DNA from 3 places in the Sporosarcina sp. FSL W7-1283 genome. Region 1 is predicted to be linked to each of the others. Evidence: riboswitches for the same ligand, from Rfam matches in the RefSeq annotation. Region 1 holds a riboswitch; each other region holds the start of a gene.
What was found. A riboswitch is a leader RNA that binds a small molecule or an ion and turns the genes downstream of it on or off. The one in region 1 is predicted to bind thiamine pyrophosphate.

Region 2: linked by a shared signal. The riboswitch ahead of thiM (hydroxyethylthiazole kinase) and the one ahead of thiC (phosphomethylpyrimidine synthase ThiC) in region 1 are both predicted to bind thiamine pyrophosphate.
Region 3: linked by a shared signal. The riboswitch ahead of MKY93_RS03855 (3-oxoacyl-ACP reductase) and the one ahead of thiC (phosphomethylpyrimidine synthase ThiC) in region 1 are both predicted to bind thiamine pyrophosphate.

What each region holds. Positions count from the first base shown of each region.
Region 1 is NZ_JBBOOL010000001.1:3,208,529-3,215,260, reverse strand. Features, by position in the region: gene MKY93_RS16780 (methionine biosynthesis PLP-dependent protein) at 77-1,207, opposite strand; SAM riboswitch class I at 1,289-1,392, opposite strand; gene MKY93_RS16775 (DMT family transporter) at 1,547-1,891, shown strand; gene MKY93_RS16770 (DMT family transporter) at 1,888-2,208, shown strand; gene MKY93_RS16765 (methylated-DNA--[protein]-cysteine S-methyltransferase) at 2,219-2,740, shown strand; TPP riboswitch at 2,786-2,902, shown strand; gene thiC (phosphomethylpyrimidine synthase ThiC) at 3,030-4,805, shown strand; gene MKY93_RS16755 (hypothetical protein) at 4,821-4,991, shown strand; gene MKY93_RS16750 (L-lactate permease) at 5,102-6,732, opposite strand, start outside.
Region 2 is NZ_JBBOOL010000001.1:3,666,352-3,673,083, forward strand. Features, by position in the region: gene MKY93_RS19215 (glycosyltransferase family 2 protein) at 1-666, opposite strand, end outside; gene MKY93_RS19220 (DUF3238 domain-containing protein) at 874-2,070, opposite strand; TPP riboswitch at 2,264-2,368, shown strand; gene thiM (hydroxyethylthiazole kinase) at 2,430-3,200, shown strand; gene thiD (bifunctional hydroxymethylpyrimidine kinase/phosphomethylpyrimidine kinase) at 3,224-4,039, shown strand; gene thiE (thiamine phosphate synthase) at 4,039-4,707, shown strand; gene MKY93_RS19240 (D-serine ammonia-lyase) at 4,824-6,128, opposite strand; gene MKY93_RS19245 (response regulator transcription factor) at 6,153-6,732, opposite strand, start outside.
Region 3 is NZ_JBBOOL010000001.1:814,327-821,058, reverse strand. Features, by position in the region: gene MKY93_RS03875 (helix-turn-helix transcriptional regulator) at 1-1,380, opposite strand, end outside; gene MKY93_RS03870 (hypothetical protein) at 1,429-1,731, shown strand; gene MKY93_RS03865 (CoA transferase subunit B) at 1,688-2,332, opposite strand; gene MKY93_RS03860 (CoA transferase subunit A) at 2,329-3,036, opposite strand; TPP riboswitch at 3,183-3,281, shown strand; gene MKY93_RS03855 (3-oxoacyl-ACP reductase) at 3,343-4,107, shown strand; gene MKY93_RS03850 (hypothetical protein) at 4,257-4,538, shown strand; gene MKY93_RS03845 (acyl-CoA dehydrogenase family protein) at 4,839-6,509, opposite strand; gene MKY93_RS03840 (class I adenylate-forming enzyme family protein) at 6,506-6,732, opposite strand, start outside.

The DNA of each region.
Region 1 (6,732 bases):
CCTTCTCTCTAGGATGTCTTTTTTATTGCTAGGAAAGAAAAAATCCTCTTGCACTTGAACGCAAGAGGAGATGGGATTAATGAATATTTACGGCTTCTACTGCTTCTTTCGCAGCGTACAGTGCTTGTTTGACATCGGCAATTAAATCATCCGCATCCTCCACCCCGACTGAGAAGCGCAAGAGTCGATCATCGACACCGCGTCGATTCCGTTCTTCAATCGGAATGTCCATATGCGTCTGTGTTGTTGGATACGTGATGAAACTTTCGACGCCTCCAAGACTCTCTGCAAAGGAAATGAGTTTCATATTCTCTAAGAACGGTCCTACCCACTCGCTGTTTTGTACGCGGAACGAGAGCATACCGCCGATGCCGGCGTACAAGACATCTGCGATTAAAGGTTCTTGCTTCAAATAGGCTACCATTTCTTTTGCATTCGCGTCATGCTGCTTCATTCTCAAATGGAGTGTTTTGAGACCGCGGACTACGAGCCATGAATCAAACGGAGATAGTGTAGCGCCACTCGCATTATGGTTCGTGAACAAGCGGTCGCAAAGTTCTTCGCCTTTTGCTACGACAAGACCAGCAAGCACGTCATTATGACCACCGATATATTTCGTAGCGCTATGGATAACGATATCCGCACCTTCCTCAATCGGTCGTTGGAAATACGGTGTAAGGAACGTATTATCAACAATTAGCAACAGGCCATGCTTTTTAGCAAGTTCTGCATAAGTTGCGACGTTAATCTGCAGCATAAGCGGGTTGGTAGGTGTCTCCAAAAATATCGCTTTTGTACGATCTGTAATTGCTTGTTCAACTTCTGAAACATCTTCAAATGTTAGGTAGTGTGTAGAAATCTGATAGGTTTTCTCATACTGTTGGAATAAACGATAGGTGCCGCCATACAGGTCCTCAGGGGCAAGGATTTCGTCACCTGTTTTAAACAGTGACAAGATTAGTTGAATAGCTGCCATTCCGGAGCTGCAGGCATAGCCTTGATCACCGGATTCTAAATCGGCAATGCCGTCTTCCAAAATAGAACGAGTCGGATTTTTTGTCCGCGTATAATCGTAGCCGGTAGACTGACCTAACCCTTCGTGATGATAAGCTGTTGATAAATAAATCGGTGTATTGACTGCGCCCGTTTTCTTATCGCTGTTATTCCCCAGCTGGACTAATCTTGTTTCTAATTCATTGTTTGTCATAGTATCCATCCCCTTCAGAAAAATAAAAAAGAGCCTCTTCATTTCGAATAGGCCCTCGAACATACAACATTTTCTTCAGTATTCTCATCTTCAAGGCGGTGTTCACCCTTGGAATTAGCACCATGCCAAGCTGGCTGGTTGCTGAGACTTCTTTGGGCCTATCCCTCCGTCTCTCTCGATAAGAATATTCTTAATATAGGAAAAATTATTAGTGGATTCATTCTATCATGCGAACATAGCAGATGCAAGCTTACTTCTACTAGGAATGCTTTTTTCGTTTAACTGAAAGGTTTGTTATACTAATAGACACTATAGAGCGAATGAAAGGAGACGTTAACTTTGGCTTGGAGTTATGTCGCTTTAGCTGCGGTCGTAGAAATATTTTGGGTGGTGGGACTGCGCTATTCGGAGACGTTTCTGCATTGGATCGGAACTGGAGGCGCGATTATATTTAGTTTTTATTTCATTATTAAGGCATGTGAGAAATTGCCTTCAGGGACTGTTTATGCTGTCTTCACCGGTTCAGGCGCTGCAGCCATTCTATTAGTTGATATTTTCGTTTTCCACGCGGACTTCACCTGGATTACGCTGTCATTTATCTGTTTGATTGTCATCGGGGTTGTTGGTATCAAACTGACTACAGATGAGCAGTCGGATGAAGCGAATCAAGAAGGGGGCAGTTGACGTTGGCTTGGGTTTATTTAGCGATTGCCAGTCTTGGAGAAATCTTTGGGGTTATAAGCATCAATTATTACTTGCAGAAACGTACGATCAAGCGTCTCCTACTCATAGTTGGAGTATTCAGTTTCGGCTTTGTTTTTTTATCGTTAGCGATGCGCGATATTCAAATGAGTACGGCTTATGCAGTCTGGACAGGATTGGGAGCGGCAGGGGCAGTCCTGGCTGGTATTCTAATCTTTAAAGAGTCTGCAAGTGTGAAAAGGATTTTCTTTTTGTCATTGATTATAGTAGGGGCCGTTGGATTGAAGCTGTTTGGCTAATAGAAAGGTAGTGGGGAAACTGGTTTATTGGACAAGTTTTGATGTGGAAGGTTGGAACGTAACAATGGCAGCGACTGAAAGAGGCCTTCTCTATGTAGGCTTAGCTGAAGATGCTGAGGAAAAAATGAAGAGTTGGCTCACCAAACAATATGGCGCTGGCGAAGTGAAGGAAAATGCAGACAGATTAAGTGAATACGCAGATGAAGTGAGAAGTTACTTGTCTGGAGAAGTGCAAGATTTCACATGCTCCGTGGATTGGTCAGGCACACCATTTCAAAACAAGGTGTGGAAAGCGCTTCAAGATATCCCGTATGGACAATTGGTGACATATTCAGACATTGCCGAGATAATCGGTCATCCTTCTGCAATTCGAGCAGCTGCTTCCGCGATTGGAAAGAATCCGTTGTTGCTTGTCATCCCATGTCATCGGGTCATCGCAAAAAATGGAAGTCTATCGGGCTACCGGGATGGTCAGCAACTGAAAGATCGGTTGATTCGAATGGAAGGTAATTCTTTTACTTCCTCTAGTTGACAAAGCATTACTCTATGATAAACTATAGTTGTTCGACAATTCAATAATCATAACTAGGGGTGTCCAGCGCGACTGGACTGAGATGGGATGAGTAAAATGCATTCCGAACTCTTTGGACCTGATCTGGCTCGTACCAGCGTGGGGAAGTTTTCAATCTATCAATCAGCGTACTTTTGTGCGTTTTTGAAAGACCAGGTCCTTTTTTTATGGAGCTGGTCTTTTTTTGTGCTGCTGATTCCCTTTACTCGGATGGAGTCATGGTCTGCCCTCACAAAGGAGACGATGACAAATGAAACAAACGACAGAAAAAGAGATCCACATTCACGATTGTTTTCCGGCAAGCAGAAAAGTATATGTACAAGGAAGTCGATCCGATTTGCTTGTACCTATGCGCGAAATTGAACTATCACCAACCGTGACAGAGCAAGATGAGTTTCCGAATGAACCGTTCCGCGTTTATGATACGAGCGGAAAATACACGGAAGCAGGCTATGAAGTCGATATTAAAAAAGGACTTCCAGCCATTAAGGAAAATTGGATATGGGAACGTAATGACGTGGAAGAATATGAAGGAAGACAAGTAAAACCACAGGATAATGGCTATCGTTCAATAGAGCAAATGAATAACGATGCGCAATTTCCTTTATTGAAGCGCAAACCGCTGCGAGCTAAAAAGGGAAAGAATGTTACGCAGATGCATTATGCACGAAAAGGGATGATCACACCTGAAATGGAGTTCATTGCGATTCGTGAAGGCGTTGAATCGGAGTTGGTGCGCGATGAGGTTGCGAGAGGACGGGCAATCATTCCGTCCAATATTAACCACCCCGAAGCAGAGCCTATGATTATCGGCAGTAAATTTCATGTCAAAATTAATGCGAATATCGGAAATTCCGCAGTCTCTTCATCGATTGCAGAAGAAGTGGAGAAGATGACGTGGGCAACACGCTGGGGTGCGGACAATATTATGGATTTATCGACAGGTAAGAATATCCATACGACACGTGAGTGGATCATCCGAAATTCCCCTGTACCGGTGGGGACAGTTCCACTCTATCAGGCGCTCGAAAAAGTGAATGGAAAAGTGGAAGATTTATCATGGGAAGTCTTCCGCGACACATTGATTGAACAGGCCGAGCAAGGCGTCAGCTATTTCACGATTCATGCGGGGGTACTGCTACGCTATATACCGCTGACGGTTAACCGAGTGACAGGCATTGTCTCACGTGGCGGTTCGATTATGGCGCAATGGTGCATGCTTCATCATGAAGAAAGTTTTCTCTACACGCATTTCGAGGAAATTTGTGAAATCATGAAGCAGTATGATATCGCATTTTCATTGGGAGATGGCTTGCGTCCGGGATCGATTGCAGATGCTAATGATGAAGCGCAATTTGCTGAGCTGGATACGCTTGGTGAACTGACGAAAATTGCTTGGAAGCACGATGTGCAAGTGATGGTCGAAGGACCTGGGCATGTACCGATGCATTTAATTAAGGAAAATGTTGATAAACAAATGGAAATTTGTCAGGAGGCACCATTCTATACATTAGGTCCGTTGACGACAGATATCGCGCCTGCGTATGACCACATCACATCTGCAATTGGTGCTGCGATGATCGGGTGGTTCGGGACTGCGATGCTGTGCTATGTAACGCCAAAAGAGCATCTCGGATTACCAAATAAAGAGGATGTTCGTGAAGGTGTCATCACATATAAAATAGCTGCCCATGCAGCAGACTTAGCGAAAGGCCATCCAAATGCACAAAAGCGCGATGATGCATTATCCAAAGCTCGCTTCGAATTTCGTTGGAGAGATCAATTCAATCTGAGTCTAGATCCAGAACGAGCGATGGAATATCACGATGAAACGTTACCGGCAGAAGGGGCGAAAGTCTCTCATTTCTGTTCAATGTGCGGGCCGAAATTCTGCAGTATGCGTATTTCTCACGACATTCGAAAGTACGTGGATAAAAATAGTCCAGAAGAGAATCTGGCAATCGAAAAAGGAATGCAGGAAAAAGCGGAAGAATTCAAAAGATCTGGTGCTAAAATCTATCTTTGATTAGGAGTGGGTTAGATGACTTCAGCAAAACAGTTAGTTCGTCATATTGTTGTGCAGCGCCAAGGTCTACGTGAATTAGAGGAAAAGTTATATAAGTTGCAAGCCGAATGTATTCATGAATATATAGAAACTTCGACACATAGAGAATGTGAAAAGTGCCAGAAGGTGGAGAGTATTCATTATTAAAAATAGGTTGCAGGAAGTACGTAACGTATCAGAGTAGACGCGAACCGAGTAAATAAAATTTAACCATGACAAAAAAGAGCCAATCAGTGGCTCTTTTTTGCATTCTATAATTACAATGGTTGACGCAATGATTCTACTGACAACATCCGTTTATCTGTCGCCATTTTGATGATATATGCCGCCATAATTCCAATAGCGAGGATCAACCAGATATTTAGGAATCCGTGGATAAATGCCATGCCGAAGAATCCAGCTGTCAATAAATAATAACTGAGCGGGAACAGTACACGGCGAATCAACAGACCCTCTTTACCGATTAACCCAACTGTCGCCGAAGCTGCAACGACATTGTGCACACAGATCATGTTACCGGCAGCGCCTCCCACGGCCTGCATTGCAACGACAATTCCGGCTTGTGTCGTATCCAAACCGATATTGCCCGCGGCGCCGAATTGGAACAGAGAAAACATCATATTACTGAACGTATTGCTTCCTGCTATGAAAGCGCCGAGCGCACCAACAATTGGAGCAACGAGCGGCCAGAAATCTCCAGCGACGACAGAGACACTTTCAGCTAAAACTAACGGCATGTTTTCGCCTATTAATGATGTACTATCAGCCGCTGCTTTACCTGCTGCAAGCGAAGTATTCAAGAATATTTTGATCATCGGTACAGCAAAGATCAGTGCCACCCCCGCGGTTACCGCCGTGATAAATGAGCTTTTCCATGCTGATAAATACTCCCTAGGTTTCATTCGATGAAAGAAGTAACCAAACAGTGAAGCTACAATAAAGAAAAAGCCAGGCAAGAATAAAGGTGTCGAGACCGTGGTGATACCTGAACCGAACATGTCTTCAAACTTCAACGTAATAGCTGAGTGTTTCAATAAACTTTCGAAAGGCTCTGCCGTTCTCGATAGGACGAGTAATACTGCAAGTACGACATATGGCATCCATGCATTTAACATAGAAATCTTACGGCTTTCATCCAAAGGCTTGGCAGCTTCATGGTTCAGCTTGCCGAACCAATCCTCCTCCCACTGGGCACGAGGTGGAAATTCAAACGAATCTTCTGTTTTAGGCATGAACAATCCCTTACGAGCAGCAGGAACGACGATGATCAATGACACGAGTGCGCCAAGTAAAGAAGGAAATTCAGGACCTAATGTAAGGCCGATCAGGAAATACGGAATAGTGAAGGCCAACCCTGCGAATAGAGCGAATTTCCAGACTTTTAAACCTTCACGGAATGACTTGCTGGGACTAAAGAAGCGAGTCAGTAAAGCTGCCAAAAATAATGGGATCAATGAGCCGACTACGCCATGGATCAAAACCGTGTTGGTAGTGATTTGGAGTAAGTACTCCGGGAAGCTCATACCCATTTTATCCAATGCCGTCATAACGGCTGGTTGATCCGCAAGACCAGTATTTACGCCGATTTGTATTGGAGTACCAATGGCTCCAAAAGAAACGGCAGTACTTTGAATAACGAGTGATACCATGACAGCAGCTAGTGCAGGGAAACCTACGGCAACTAACAGTGGGGCAGCAACAGCAGCGGGCGTGCCAAAACCTGATGCACCTTCGATAAAGGAACCAAATAAGAACGCAATGATAATCGCTTGAATTCGCCGGTCAGGTGAAATCGAAGTGAAACCGTTCCGAATTGTATGTATGGCACCGCTTTCTTTAATGGTATTTAACAGTAATACTGCACCGAAGACGATAAATATAACTTCCA
Region 2 (6,732 bases), 460 kb from region 1:
CGTTGTCAAAAATTCGGTATACTGTTGGAGCGCTTTCTCGAAGTGACCATGATCCTTCAGTTCGTTTGCAAAATAAAAGAGATCTCTAGGTGTAAATTCCTCTCCCGCTTCACGCCTTTTTTCATAAATGCGCAAATTCCTGCCCTTAGATTGGTTCTTCTTTTTCTTGTCGGCTTTCCTGTGAGTGACAGAGATATCTGACGCAAGAATATTTCCGCTTATAAGCAGCACTTCATGGACAGGTCCTACCCATTTAAAATCACGCACCCTTTTGACAAGCCTATTTCTTCGGAATGAAAAAGATGGATTTCCATACTCATCAAAGGCCACATGATATAACATTGAGACCACATCAACGCTCGGATCCAAGCTCTCTTTTAAACGAGCCAACTTCTCTCCGTCACTCTTAAGCAATACATCATCCGCATCCATCCATAAAATATATTCCTTTGTAGCTTGTTGAAACGCAAAATTCCTAGCAGCTGAAAAATCATCAATCCACTCAAAATCATAAATTTTGTCTGTAAACTTTCTTGCGATTTCTTTCGTCCTATCGACAGATCCTGTGTCAATAATCACGATTTCCTCACATAAATATGCCACGCTATTCAAACACTGCTCTAACACTTCTTCTTCATCTCTTACGATCATGCATAAACTAATCATATTAGTCTCCTTTTTATTATGCTCTTTCATTATATGTACTATATTAGCAGCAGTGTTGGGTTATTAAACTGAGGAAAATACGTCAAAACAAGTACCGGATCCCTACGCAATTTACAGAACAGACTGGAAGGATGCAACAAATGAAAACACCTTCTTAAAAGACTTCTTCTTTCACTATAACTGTCATTGCGCAGGGGATGTCCATTCTTAATTACACGTCATATAACGCCAATAATCATCACCTAAGACACCTGATAAGTATGCCAGCCCTTCGCTTTCCGACTGACGTATAGTCCACCAATCACCGTCACCAAGCGATAGATAGATCTCATGATGGGGAGCGTCGTTATGATAACCAACCAAATCGATATTTCCTTCACAATCCAGATGACCCTTCACTTCATAATGGATGGGTGGAGAAACTGTCAGTGGATTCCCGACATCATGCACTATCTCAAAATTGATCTCTGACGGCTTCCCTTCCAAACGTTTGATTTCAATATCTTCCAACGATGCATGACCATGACGCTTATAGCGTTTCAAATAATTCATGCCAATAGATGGACCGACAGCCTTCGTAAATTGAAGCGAGCTTTCTTCAATATTGAATTCACCTCGCATATCCACTCGCGTCCGATAACTTTTCCCTTCTGGATCGAAATCCCGGTCATCACCAGCGAAGTATGGCAACGGAGACAGGAGATTAGGATTTTTCAGGATATCTTCTTTTAAAAATGTAGTATAGCGAAACTTCCACCGATCTATTTCTAGCACCTTTTTACGCTTTGCCACCGGTTGCAATAAGTGATCCCGACAATTCACTCGTATTGAAAACGTATAGCTTTCCTCCGTCGGCTTGTTCTCTGAACTAGGCGGCATCACTACTTCAAATGCTTTCGATACGATCGACTTACTGACATTCATTTGCTGATTGCTGTCAATTAGTGGACGAGTACCCAAAACACTATATGTAACCGCCTCGGACATGCTTGATTCTCGATCGATGAAGCGGTTATTCTCTACGGTATCGAGATATATTCCATTACGGTAAATATCGTATTTTTCTACGCCTTTAAGTCGCTCCCAAGACAAAGCAATTTGTGACGAAGCCGCAATTGTTGTGATGACCAAACGTTGTAGAGGATGTTCGTCTTCCACCCTGCTCGTTAAAGCAGATGTTTGAATCACTATGACGTCTTCTACTTTTTCGTCTTTTACACGTTCAATCGTATATTGAAATGGGTGTCTTGAATCGAGTTCTCCGTCAGTAAATTCAGCAACAGTCCCTTCATACAACTGCCGTTCATTTTTATAGACCCGATAGTACCCTCCTGTATCACTCCAAACAAACGATAGCTCCCCCAATGAATGCTTCATACTTTGAACTTCGAATAATGGCTCCATTTTTCATCTGCTCCTTTTTATTCATTTCATATCAATCGACTGTTTCATTTCAGACACTTATGCAACATTGGGCATATGTGTTTACCTACTTCTTCTATGTGTTATCTATCATTTTTATACAATTCATTCTGCTCATCCCAGTATCGTTTTATCCTTCTGTAAATATATGCTACAATCAATATGTCTGATTCATATTCACCACTAGGGGAGCCCGGTTTAATGGGCTGAGATGCATTTACCGCAAACCCTTGGAACCTGATCTAGTCATACTAGCGAAGGGAAGTGGGTAGTTATCGTACCCAACAGCCCATTTCGAATGGGCTTTTTGTATATATACCTTTATAGAGAGGAAGAGAAACATGCCGCTTATTCACCAACTTCGCAAGGAACAACCACTGGTTCATTGCATTACGAATATCGTAGTAGCGAATTTTCAAGCGAATGGTCTATTAGCTATCGGAGCCTCTCCTGTAATGGCTGATGCAATAGAAGAAGCAAAGGATATCGCAAAAGTTGCCGATTGTAGCATTCTTAATATCGGAACGTTGAAGCAACAAACAGTAGATGCAATGATTTTGTCAGGCAACAGTGCCCGCGCAGCGGGAAAACCTGTTGTGCTGGACCCGGTCGGTGCAGGCGCGACTCCCTTCCGAAAAGCTTGTGTACTGCAAATCTTAGATGAAGTGGATGTTACTCTGCTTCGATGTAATGTCGGAGAATTGGCTGCTATCGCAGACATCCCCTGGAATGCAAAAGGCGTAGATGCAGGAGAAGGACAAGCCGACGTAGAGGGAATCGCAAAAATCGTTGCCTTGAAATATGCATGCTTAGTGGCTGTATCTGGAGAAATTGATATCGTTACTGACGGCCATTCCACATTATCCATTACTGGAGGACACCCTATGATGACGAATATTACGGGTACAGGTTGTTTACTCAGTTCCGTAGTAGGAGCATTCTTATCAATCGGGAGCGAACGTCCTTTAGAAGCAGCAGCGGCGGCACTCGCATTTTATAAACGTGCAGGCGAAGAAGCGGCCAAAGTTTCTCATGGACCAGGTGATTTTGCTATGAACTTTTTGAATGCATTATATACATTGGATCGCAAAACCAAAACGTACTTAGTATAACTACGAGTAAGGGGGTTTTTTCATTGACAGTAAAAGTAGCATTGACTATTGCCGGTTCAGACAGCGGTGGCGGTGCTGGAATCCAAGCCGATCTAAAAACGTTTCAAGAGCTCGGTGTATTTGGCACATCCGCACTTACTGCCATTACCGCCCAAAACACACAAGGCGTTCATGGTGTTTATCCAGTACCAGTAGAAGGCGTAGTAGCTCAAGTACGTGCTGTACTGGATGATTTTGAAGTGAAAGCCTGTAAAACAGGTATGCTATTTTCTACAGAAATTATAATGGCTATTGCTTCTTTATTGGAAGAATACCCGCCGATTCCTCTCGTGATTGATCCTGTCATGATTGCCAAAGGTGGTCAATCATTATTACTGCAAGAAGCGGTCCAAGCGATGAAGGAAAATTTAATCCCAATTGCCACTATTATTACGCCCAACATTCCGGAAGCCGAAGTACTAACAGGCATGAAGATTGTAACGGATGAGGATATTCAAGAAGCGGCGCAAATCATCATCGGGCTAGGTGCAAGTGCCGTCATTATTAAGGGCGGCCACCGCAACGATGTGCTCGAAGCAAAAGATTATTACGCTGATTGTGAAGGTCAATCTTTCACCATGACAACGCCTTGGGTACAAACAAAAGATACCCATGGTACAGGCTGTACGTTTGCAGCTGCTCTAACCGGTTTTATCGCAAAAGGCTATTCCTTGTCAGATGCCGTTGCAGAAGCAAAACAATTTATCCAAGCTGCGATCGAAGACAGTTTACGCATTGGTTCTGGGCATGGACCGACGAACCACTGGGCATATAATCGTTTAAAGAAGGAGATGCACTAATGCGGAATGCAGAAGTGAGAAAAGCTTTGTGTCTTTATTTTGTGATGGGTACCCCAAATACTGCAACCAATGGGGAGCAAGAAACACTGGACATCTTAGAGGCAGCTCTTCGTGGAGGTATTACTTGCTTCCAGTTGCGCGAAAAAGGCGAGAATGCTTTGAAAGGAGAGGCATTGGTCGGTTTCGCGAAAAAATGTCAGGCATTATGTCGTCAGTACCATATTCCTTTTATCATTAATGATGATGTGGATCTTGCCTTGGCCATTAATGCAGACGGCGTCCACGTTGGTCAAGACGACGAGCAAGCTGGCATTGTCCGAACGCGAATCGGTCCAAGTAAATGGCTAGGTGTCTCTACCCATAACGCAGAAGAAGTACAGCTTGCTCAAGCAATCGGTGCTGACTATGTAGGCATTGGTCCGATCTATCCAACAGCGACCAAACTAGACGCCTCTGCTGTCGTTGGACCTGCGCTTATTAAGGAAATCCATACAGCTTTTCCTGATATGCCGATTGTAGGAATTGGGGGTATTTCTTTGGCGAACTTCGGTCCTGCTTTGCATGCAGGAGCGGATGGCATCGCAGTGATTTCTTCTATCGCATCTGCTGAAAACCCTTCAGCAGCAACGCAAAACTTTTCTGAATTAATACAAGCCATTAAAAGTTAAATTTTATAAATTTTTTGCATCCAAAAGAGCTATGGAGAATATTTCTCCATAGCTCTTTTATCGACATACTGAGAAACATTTGTCGATTTCCCGGGAAATAAAGCGAATAATTACTTCTACGCTTGCTCGTAGTAGCTCTTCATTTCCTCTTCCGGTACCATGTTTCCACCCGTAGACCATACAAGGTGTGTAGCTCTCGGAGAATTTGCCGAAACGATATCCGACTGTATAGTTTGTATAGGACCTGTCATCCCTGCGAGTGCAGATGGTTCTAGCCAAATATCTTCACTGTCTGCTAACTCTTTTAATAATTTGAACAAAGTGCGATCTTCTACTGTATAGCAGCCTGCTAAGAATGGTTCCACTGTTTTTCCGACAAAAGCTGAGGCTGTTCCAACTGCTAATCCATCAGCCGCTGTTTTATTATCCAAGCCAAAATCAGCAACTGAAATTTGATCGTGTAATCCTGTCATCATGCCAATCATCATGCACGGAGAATGGGTTGGCTCTGCAAACAGGCAATGTACATGATCTCCAAATGCAAGTTTCAATCCGAATGCGACACCGCCAGGTCCACCGCCTACTCCGCAAGGTAAGTAAACAAAAAGAGGATGCTCCTCGTCAACCCTAATATTTTGTTCTTTCAGCTGGACGGCTACACGCTCACCTGCAACCGCGTATCCCATGAAAAGATCCGTTGAGTTTTCATCATCTACAAAGTGACATGTTGGATCTGCTTCCGCTTGGCGTCGGCCTTCTTCCACAGCTTTGCTGTAATCATCTTCATATTCTACGACATGGACACCTTTAGAACGCAATAAATCTTTTTTCCACTGCTTTGCGTCTGCTGACATATGCACCGTGACGTCAAAACCGAGTTTCGCACTCATGATGCCAATACTGAGTCCCAAATTCCCTGTCGATCCAACAGCGATTTTATGGTTTGCAAACAACTGACGAAATGCCGGTTCATCGAATTGACTATAGTCTTCTTCAGCATTTAGCAATTGATGTTCAATTGCTAATGTTTCTGCATGCTTCAGGACTTCATAAATACCGCCTCTAGCCTTTATAGAACCCGAAATAGGTAAGGCGTTATCTTGTTTTAATAATAGCTGACCCGGAATGTCGATTGCATAAGATTGTTCAAGTACGTGCTTCATATTAGGAATAGGAGTTAATGGCGATTCAATAATGCCCTGATTTGCAGCGGTATCTGGAAACACCCTTTCCAAGTAAGGAGCGAATCTTGCCAACCTTAGACGTGCATCTTCCACATCTTCTTTTGAAAGCTTTGTATGATTAAGAGCTGTCTTAATAGGTTCTACTAATGGGTTGCGCCATAAGATTTCCTTCTTCTCCATTACTTGTTCCAATAAAGGCTGCTTAGCCAGCCATTCACTTTGTGCAAGATTCTTCATTCCATCATTCGCTCCTTTTAGTAATTATTTGAACCAACCCTTTTCTTGAAACATCGAGATGGCTTCAATACGATTTCGCACGCCTAATTTATCCAATATAGTCGATATATAATTGCGAACAGTGCCAGGGGACAAAAACAATTCTCCTGCTATCTGTTTCGTTGTTTTTCCTTCGGATACCAGTTTCAACACTTGACATTCACGTTCTGTCAATGGATTTTTTTCATCATCTTTCATGTCAAAAGCCAGATCGATTAATTCGGGAGCATAGATTCTACGCCCTTTGATGATAGAATGAATCGACTTCACAAGCTCTTCAATGGGATTATCCTTCAGCAAATACCCTCTGACACCCGCATTTCGTGCCCGCTCAAAATATCCCGTTCTTGCAAACGTCGTCAATATGATGATCTGACACTCTTCATCTTGCAGCTCTTCTGCAGCGTCTAAGCCTGTCTTGATCGGCATTTCAATATCCATGATGCAAATATCAGGTTGTAGCTCTTTAACCAAGTCCACTGCTTCTTGACCATTTTTGGCCATTCCGACTACATCCATATCTTCTTCTAAATTGAGTAACGACCCTAATGCACCGAGCATCATC
Region 3 (6,732 bases), 2.4 Mb from region 1:
TTTACTAAAGTAAGCAGGATGAGAAAAGCCTGATGTTTCCGCTACTTCAGAGATGGTTAAATCCGTTTCTTTCAATAAACGCTGCGCTTGTTCAATTCGGATGCCAAGCAATGTATCTCGGAACGACTGTCCTGCTTCCTTCGCATATTTCCGGCTGAGCGTACTTTTATGGATTTTCATTTCTTCCGCGCAGGCAGCTAAGTTCCAAGAAGAATCCCAATAATTCATTAAAATCCGCTCTCTTACCTTCTCATCGAAGTCTTGCGAAGTGTACAGGTCGCTGGATGTTCGAATCAATTCTCCGCTAAACGTAATGAAGGATTGAATAATATGATACATCACCGGTTCCTGAATCGTTTTATTAAAAAGAGCATGATATGCCTGTTCTAATTTTGAAGACTGTAAGGAGTTCGCCATCATATACCGACGCATCTGCGCTAAAATACTCGTTAGCCGCACGCGCACCATCCCAGGGTTCGGATATGGCGGTTCCAAAGTCAGAAAGTCGTACTCCAACCATTCACGAATATTCGTCAGTTGCTGCTTCTCCAGCATTTCAATCCACTTTTGCTGATCAATCGGCGACAAAAATGGGTCGAGTTCCTTCCATTGAAAATCTTCTTCAACTTGCGTAAGAATATCATAGCCGTCATAGAAAATACGCTCATGGAACAGGCGCATTTTTTTGTAGAACGCACGATAGCTTATTTCTTCATCCGCTATATATAGATAAATCGTCAGCAAAGCTTCCGATTGATCCTTCCATTGTGAAAAAAACACTCGATACGCTTCATGCAATGGCTGCATTTCGCTCAACCGATGAATGACCAGTACATGATCCGAAAACGGAAACACTTGAAATGCCGCCGGAAAATCATAGCGCTTCAATTTTTCAACGAGGATATCCAACGCTTCTAAATCGGATATCGCAAGCAGGCTCATACAAATCGGCTGTTGTGGTATCGTGTCTCGGATGAGTAAATCCTCATAGGATACACTGTTTTGCTGCTGCGCAAGCGGCTGTTCACGATCCGTTTTTTCATTGCGCCAATGAAAACGGATTTGCTGGACTTGTTTCAGCAGGCGTTCAGGTGGGAACGGACGGAACAGCACGTCTTCGGCTTTTAGCGTAAGTGCCTGATAGACCGTCTGAAATGTGCGGTCTGAAGAAATGCCAAGCCAGAGTGCATGAGCAGGCAAGTCGACGTCTTCTTTGCTGATGAAGTCCATGTCGATGATGTATAAGTAAGCGTCTTGAAATGTGCGCAGTACGTTTGGTTGGTCTGTTATTTCGACCGCCACGTCGTTCCATTGTGATGTCAGCAGCCATTTTAGGCCTTGTGCTTCTAATGGGTCTTTTATAAGGAGCAATATTTTCATTTGTCGTTCACCTCGATGCAGTGTTGTTATGTATTGTAGCATTATCTTATGGGAATTGCGTTGTTGGTTAATGAGCGGCTAGTCATGGCGGGTATGAGCTTAAGCAAAGGGCTTATGAGCGAGACGACGGGACGTATGAGCACAGAGCAAGTTTTTATGAGCGGCAAAGCAAGACTTATGATCACAAAGCTGGGCTTTACGAGCGGCTACTGTTATTTATTGATTATCGGCAGTCGATTGACACAATCTCCTTCTTATTTCCATAAAAGAACTCTGCCTAAATTAGACAGAGCACTTATCATCCTATTCAATTTTCTCTCCGAATCAAATCAGCTTCCGTTGATTCAATAACTTCCTCTGCCGTAAAGCCGTCAAATACTTCTTTCAGCACTAAACCTTTTGGAGTCACTTCAATTAAAGCTCGTTCGGTAATAATCTTATCCACGACTTCTTTTCCTGTTAGCGGCAGAGTACAGCGCTTTTTAATCTTCGGTTCACCGCTTTTAGAAACATGTTCCATTATGATGATCACTTTTTTGGCACCATGAACCAAATCCATCGCGCCACCCATCCCTTTGATCACTTTCCCTGGAATCATCCAATTGGCCAAGTCTCCTGTTTCAGACACTTCCATTGCCCCTAAAATCGCGACATCCACATGGCCGCCGCGAATCATCGCAAATGATTCGGCACTCGAGAAGAAAGCAGAGCCGGGAACCGTTGTGACCGTTTCTTTTCCAGCATTGATCAAATCAGGGTCGACATCTTCTTCTAAAGGATACGGCCCAATGCCCAATAATCCATTTTCCGACTGCAAAATGACTGTTTTATCAGCTGAAATATAGTTCGCTACAAGTGTTGGCATTCCAATGCCTAAATTGACATAGTCGCCGTCTTTAATTTCCTGCTCTGCCCTTTTCGCAATACGCTCTCTAAAATGAATTGGTTTCATTTAGCTCCCTCCCCTTTCTGCCGAGTCGTCAGCCGCTCAATTCGTTTTTCTTGTTTTGCCTGTATTAAGCCTTGCACATAAATGCTTGGGGTATGGATGTGAGCAGGATCTAGTGCTCCAACATCTACAATCTCTTCCGCCTCAGCAATTGTAAATTTAGCTGCCGCCGCCATAAGTGGGTTAAAATTTTGCGCCGTTTTATTGTAGATCAAGTTTCCCAAACGATCGGCTTTCGCTGCCCGAATCAATGCGAAATCCGCACGCAAAGCTTCCTCCAATAAGTACTCCTTGCCATCAAAGACCCGCTCTTCCTTTCCTTCTGCAATCTGTGTCCCGACTCCAGCAGGCGTATAGAAAGCCGGTATCCCCGCGCCGCCTGCACGTATCTTTTCAGCCAACGTTCCTTGCGGTGTCAGCTCGACTTCAATTTCCCCTGCCAATACCTGGCGTTCAAATTCCTTATTCTCCCCAACATACGATCCAATCATTTTCTTGATCTGCTTCTTTTGCAGCAACAAGCCAAGTCCCCAATAATCCACGCCACAATTATTTGATATGATTGTTAAATCTTTCACTTCAATTTCTACCAATGCCAGAATCAGCTGCTCTGGTATCCCAACCAGTCCAAATCCGCCAACCATTAACGTTGCTCCGTCTTCAATATTTGAAACCGCTTGCAAATTTGTTGAGTAGATCGTTTTCATACGTTTCTCCTCCTGTTCTTTGCCAGTGCTTCACCCTTATTTTATTTTAACAAATGATTCAGATATTTGCATGAAACTATGAAAAAGAATGGTAATTCATAGTATTAAAATGTCCCTAATGCTATACTTCACAGACACATACATAACAAAATCACTGGGGGTGCCAATTGGCTGAGAGGAGAAAACTCCGACCCTTTGAACCTGATTCGGTTGATACCGACGGAGGGAAGTGGCATTCTTTTCAGCGGCCGCTAACTTTCAGTGGTCTTTTTTTGTATAAACCTATGAAAAAAGGAGCTGGATGGATTGGAATTGAAAGATCAAGTAGTATTGGTGACAGGTGCAAGCAGAGGATTGGGCGCGGCAACTGCGAAGGCATTTGGCGAAGCAGGTTCAAAAGTTGTCGTGAATTACTTTAAAAATAGTGATAAAGCTCAGCAAGTTGTGAATGAAATTGGCAGTGACCGAGCAATTGCACTGCGGGCAGATGTGCGGAATCTAGATGATCTGCAGTTATTAGTAGAACAGGCTAACCGTCATTTCGGACAACCAATTACGACAATCGTCAATAATGCATTAATCGACTTTTCATTCAACGGCGATGATCGGAAACAGTTGGATGCAATTGAATGGCAGGATTATCATAAACAGTTGGAAGGTTCTGTGGGGGCAACGCTGAATACACTTCAAGCAGCTCGGGAAGGTATGACACGATTGCAGTTTGGTCGAATCATCAATATCGGTACAAACTTGGTGCAGAATCCTGTCGTGCCTTATCACGATTACAATACGAGTAAGGCCGCTTTGCTCGGTATGACGCGAAGCATGGCAAAAGAGTTAGGACCAGATGGTATCACCGTCAATATGGTGTCAGGTGGGCTTTTACTAAAAACAGATGCTAGCGCTGCTACACCGGATGCTGTGTTCGATATCATTAAAGCCAATACACCGATTGGGCGAGTCGTCACTCCAGAAGAAGTAGCCGATGTGGTTGTTTTCTTCGCTTCTCCTTCCAGCCGTGCCATCGCAGGACAAAATCTTGTTGTGGATGGCGGATTGGTAATGGATTAATAGAGTTATTTCTTGATTTTCTGCATGGTTAATTGGTAGAGCAAGCGTACATTCAGTTGCACCTCCTTGCCGTTGAATTCATCAAATGAAACGGCACAGTTCTCTCACGTTTTTCGACATACACTAAGAGAGAAGGAGGTGCATATTTTATGTCATCAAGAAAGTTTAGACCATGCAGCAGCTGTGACTCTTCGCATGTATCGAATCGGGAGACTAGATGTTATGACGAAAAGAAATTAATTCATATACTCGTCGATTTAATGATGGGTGATCCTATCGAAATCACATTGAAACAATCAAAAAATATTCAGCATAATGGCTATTACTTAGAATTCGACAAAAACAATCGAGTTATCCATTTTCAACCGTTCGGAGATGCAGATGTCAAAGAACTCGCCTTGGCTGACATTTGCACGATCAGATATAGCTGACACTAGAATGTTTGTAAACTGAAACGGAGTCGTTCGATGAGTCTATGGTTAGCAGTAACGAGGGATCGGTTCATCCTTCCCAATTCAGTAGAAAGAAACCTTTTATGAGCGCGATACACAGTTTAATGAGCGAGTTCCGTGTTGCTATGATCGCTTGGCAGGAGGATATGAGCGGTTGACTGGAATTTATGATCGTGTATAGACACTTTATGATCTTCGACAGCAAAATGATGCAAAAGTAAGAAGGGCAGTTCAGGAGATCACTCCCTGGACAGCCCTCCATTTATACAGTCTTGCTCTTCAGATTAATTCCTCAAAGCATTCCACTGTTTTCATCGGTTCGCCTGACTTACGCAACCCCCATGTATCTTCCATGAACACCTCTGCTAACTTCTCATACTTCCTACCATACTTTGCAGCCCACTCCAAACTCACGACGCTTTCATATACGTCCGACATGCGTTTCATCCATCTTTTCGCTTCAAATGTTTGCAAAGAATAATCATAGGAAGCAAAGGCAGTCAATCCTTCCTGCACACTATCAATTTCTCTATCTAGTACTTGCGTCAATCCGCATTCCTCTAATGCAGACAAACGGTTCTTCATCTCATCGACAAACAAGTCATGAGCTTTGAATTTCGTGACCAAACGAATCAATTCCAACGCTAAAATATTTGCCGTCCCTTCCCAAACGGTTAACACTTGTGCATCCCGTAGCAATCTCGGCGTAACAAAATCTTCTATATAGCCATTGCCGCCGTGCATTTCGATTGCTTCATGAGAGAAGTGAATTGCCTGTTCCGCTGTTTCCTTTTTAATCAATGCAATAAAAAGTCGATTCAGCACTTGCTCGCGTTCATCCGCTTCTCCATCTGTAACTTTTTCATATAGTTTAATGAAATCAAAAACGGTTATTGTTTCCGCATGTAATTTTGCCGACATTTTTCCTAATGTATCACGCACCATTGGATAACCCGTCAAACGTTGACCGAATGCATTTCTACGACTTGCATAGCTCTTGGATTCCAGCAATGCTCTGCGCATGATGCCTAGAGATGCAACCGCATTGCAGATTCTTGATAAATTAAGCGCTTCGAGCATATAAGCCAAACCTTTCGTCGGATCACCTACAATATAGGCAATCGCCCCGTCAAATTCCACCTCACCTGACGGCACAGCGCGCACACCCAGTTTATCTTTGAGTCTGCGAATACGAACTTCGTTTAACTCCCCGTTTTTCTTGCGCCAAGGTACCGCAAACAACGTCAAACCTTTTGACCCTTCAGACGTACCTTCCATACGAGCCAAGACCATCACCACGCCTGCCATTCCGGCATTCGAAGCAAAATACTTTTCTCCATACAATCGATACTGCTCTCCTTCTTTCACCGCGCGGACAACATTTGCACCTACATCGGACCCACCTTGCCGCTCCGTCAAAAATGTAGCACCTTCGAATAAAGGCATTTCACCCGTTGCGCAAACACGGGGTAAAAACAGTTGTTTTACCTCGTCATCCGCGAAATGATCCAATAAATACGCAGTTGCCATCGTCAGCGTTACAGGACAATAGAAACCAGGCTCTGCATGAGACAACAGAAATCCTTGTGCAAAGCTATACGTATAATTCCCCTTATGTCCAAGTTCGGGAATCTCTTTATGGACATAGCCGACAATCCCTATATCATACGTTTCCTGTACGGTTTGTCGATACCCTTCATTGACCCACACTTCCGATACTTCTTCACCAAACTTATTGTAACGAATTAGACGCGGTTCCCCTTCTCTGTCCGTATGCACAGCTCTTCGCTCAATATCATTCGCACATGCTTCACCGAATGAATGAAGTTCACGTAATGCATACTTAAGAAACGGACCATCCAGTCGCTCACGTAAAATTAGTTCCAATGTTTCATCACCAACAAAAAAGTTTTCCACTTCATAACGTTCAGTTTCCTCCAATACTCTCATCCGACAGTTCCTCCTTCTCGCAACGCTTGTTTTAGAATCTTCCCAGAAGCATTTCGAGGCAGCGCATCGACTTGTTCATAAATCCGTGGAATTTTGAATGAAGCCAAATGTTCTTTCAAATAACCTTTAAGCGCTTCCTCATCAATTCTTTCAGAAGCGGCAAATACGACCTTCACCGTCTCACCCCACTCAGGATGCGGTACACCAACTACCGCAACTTCCT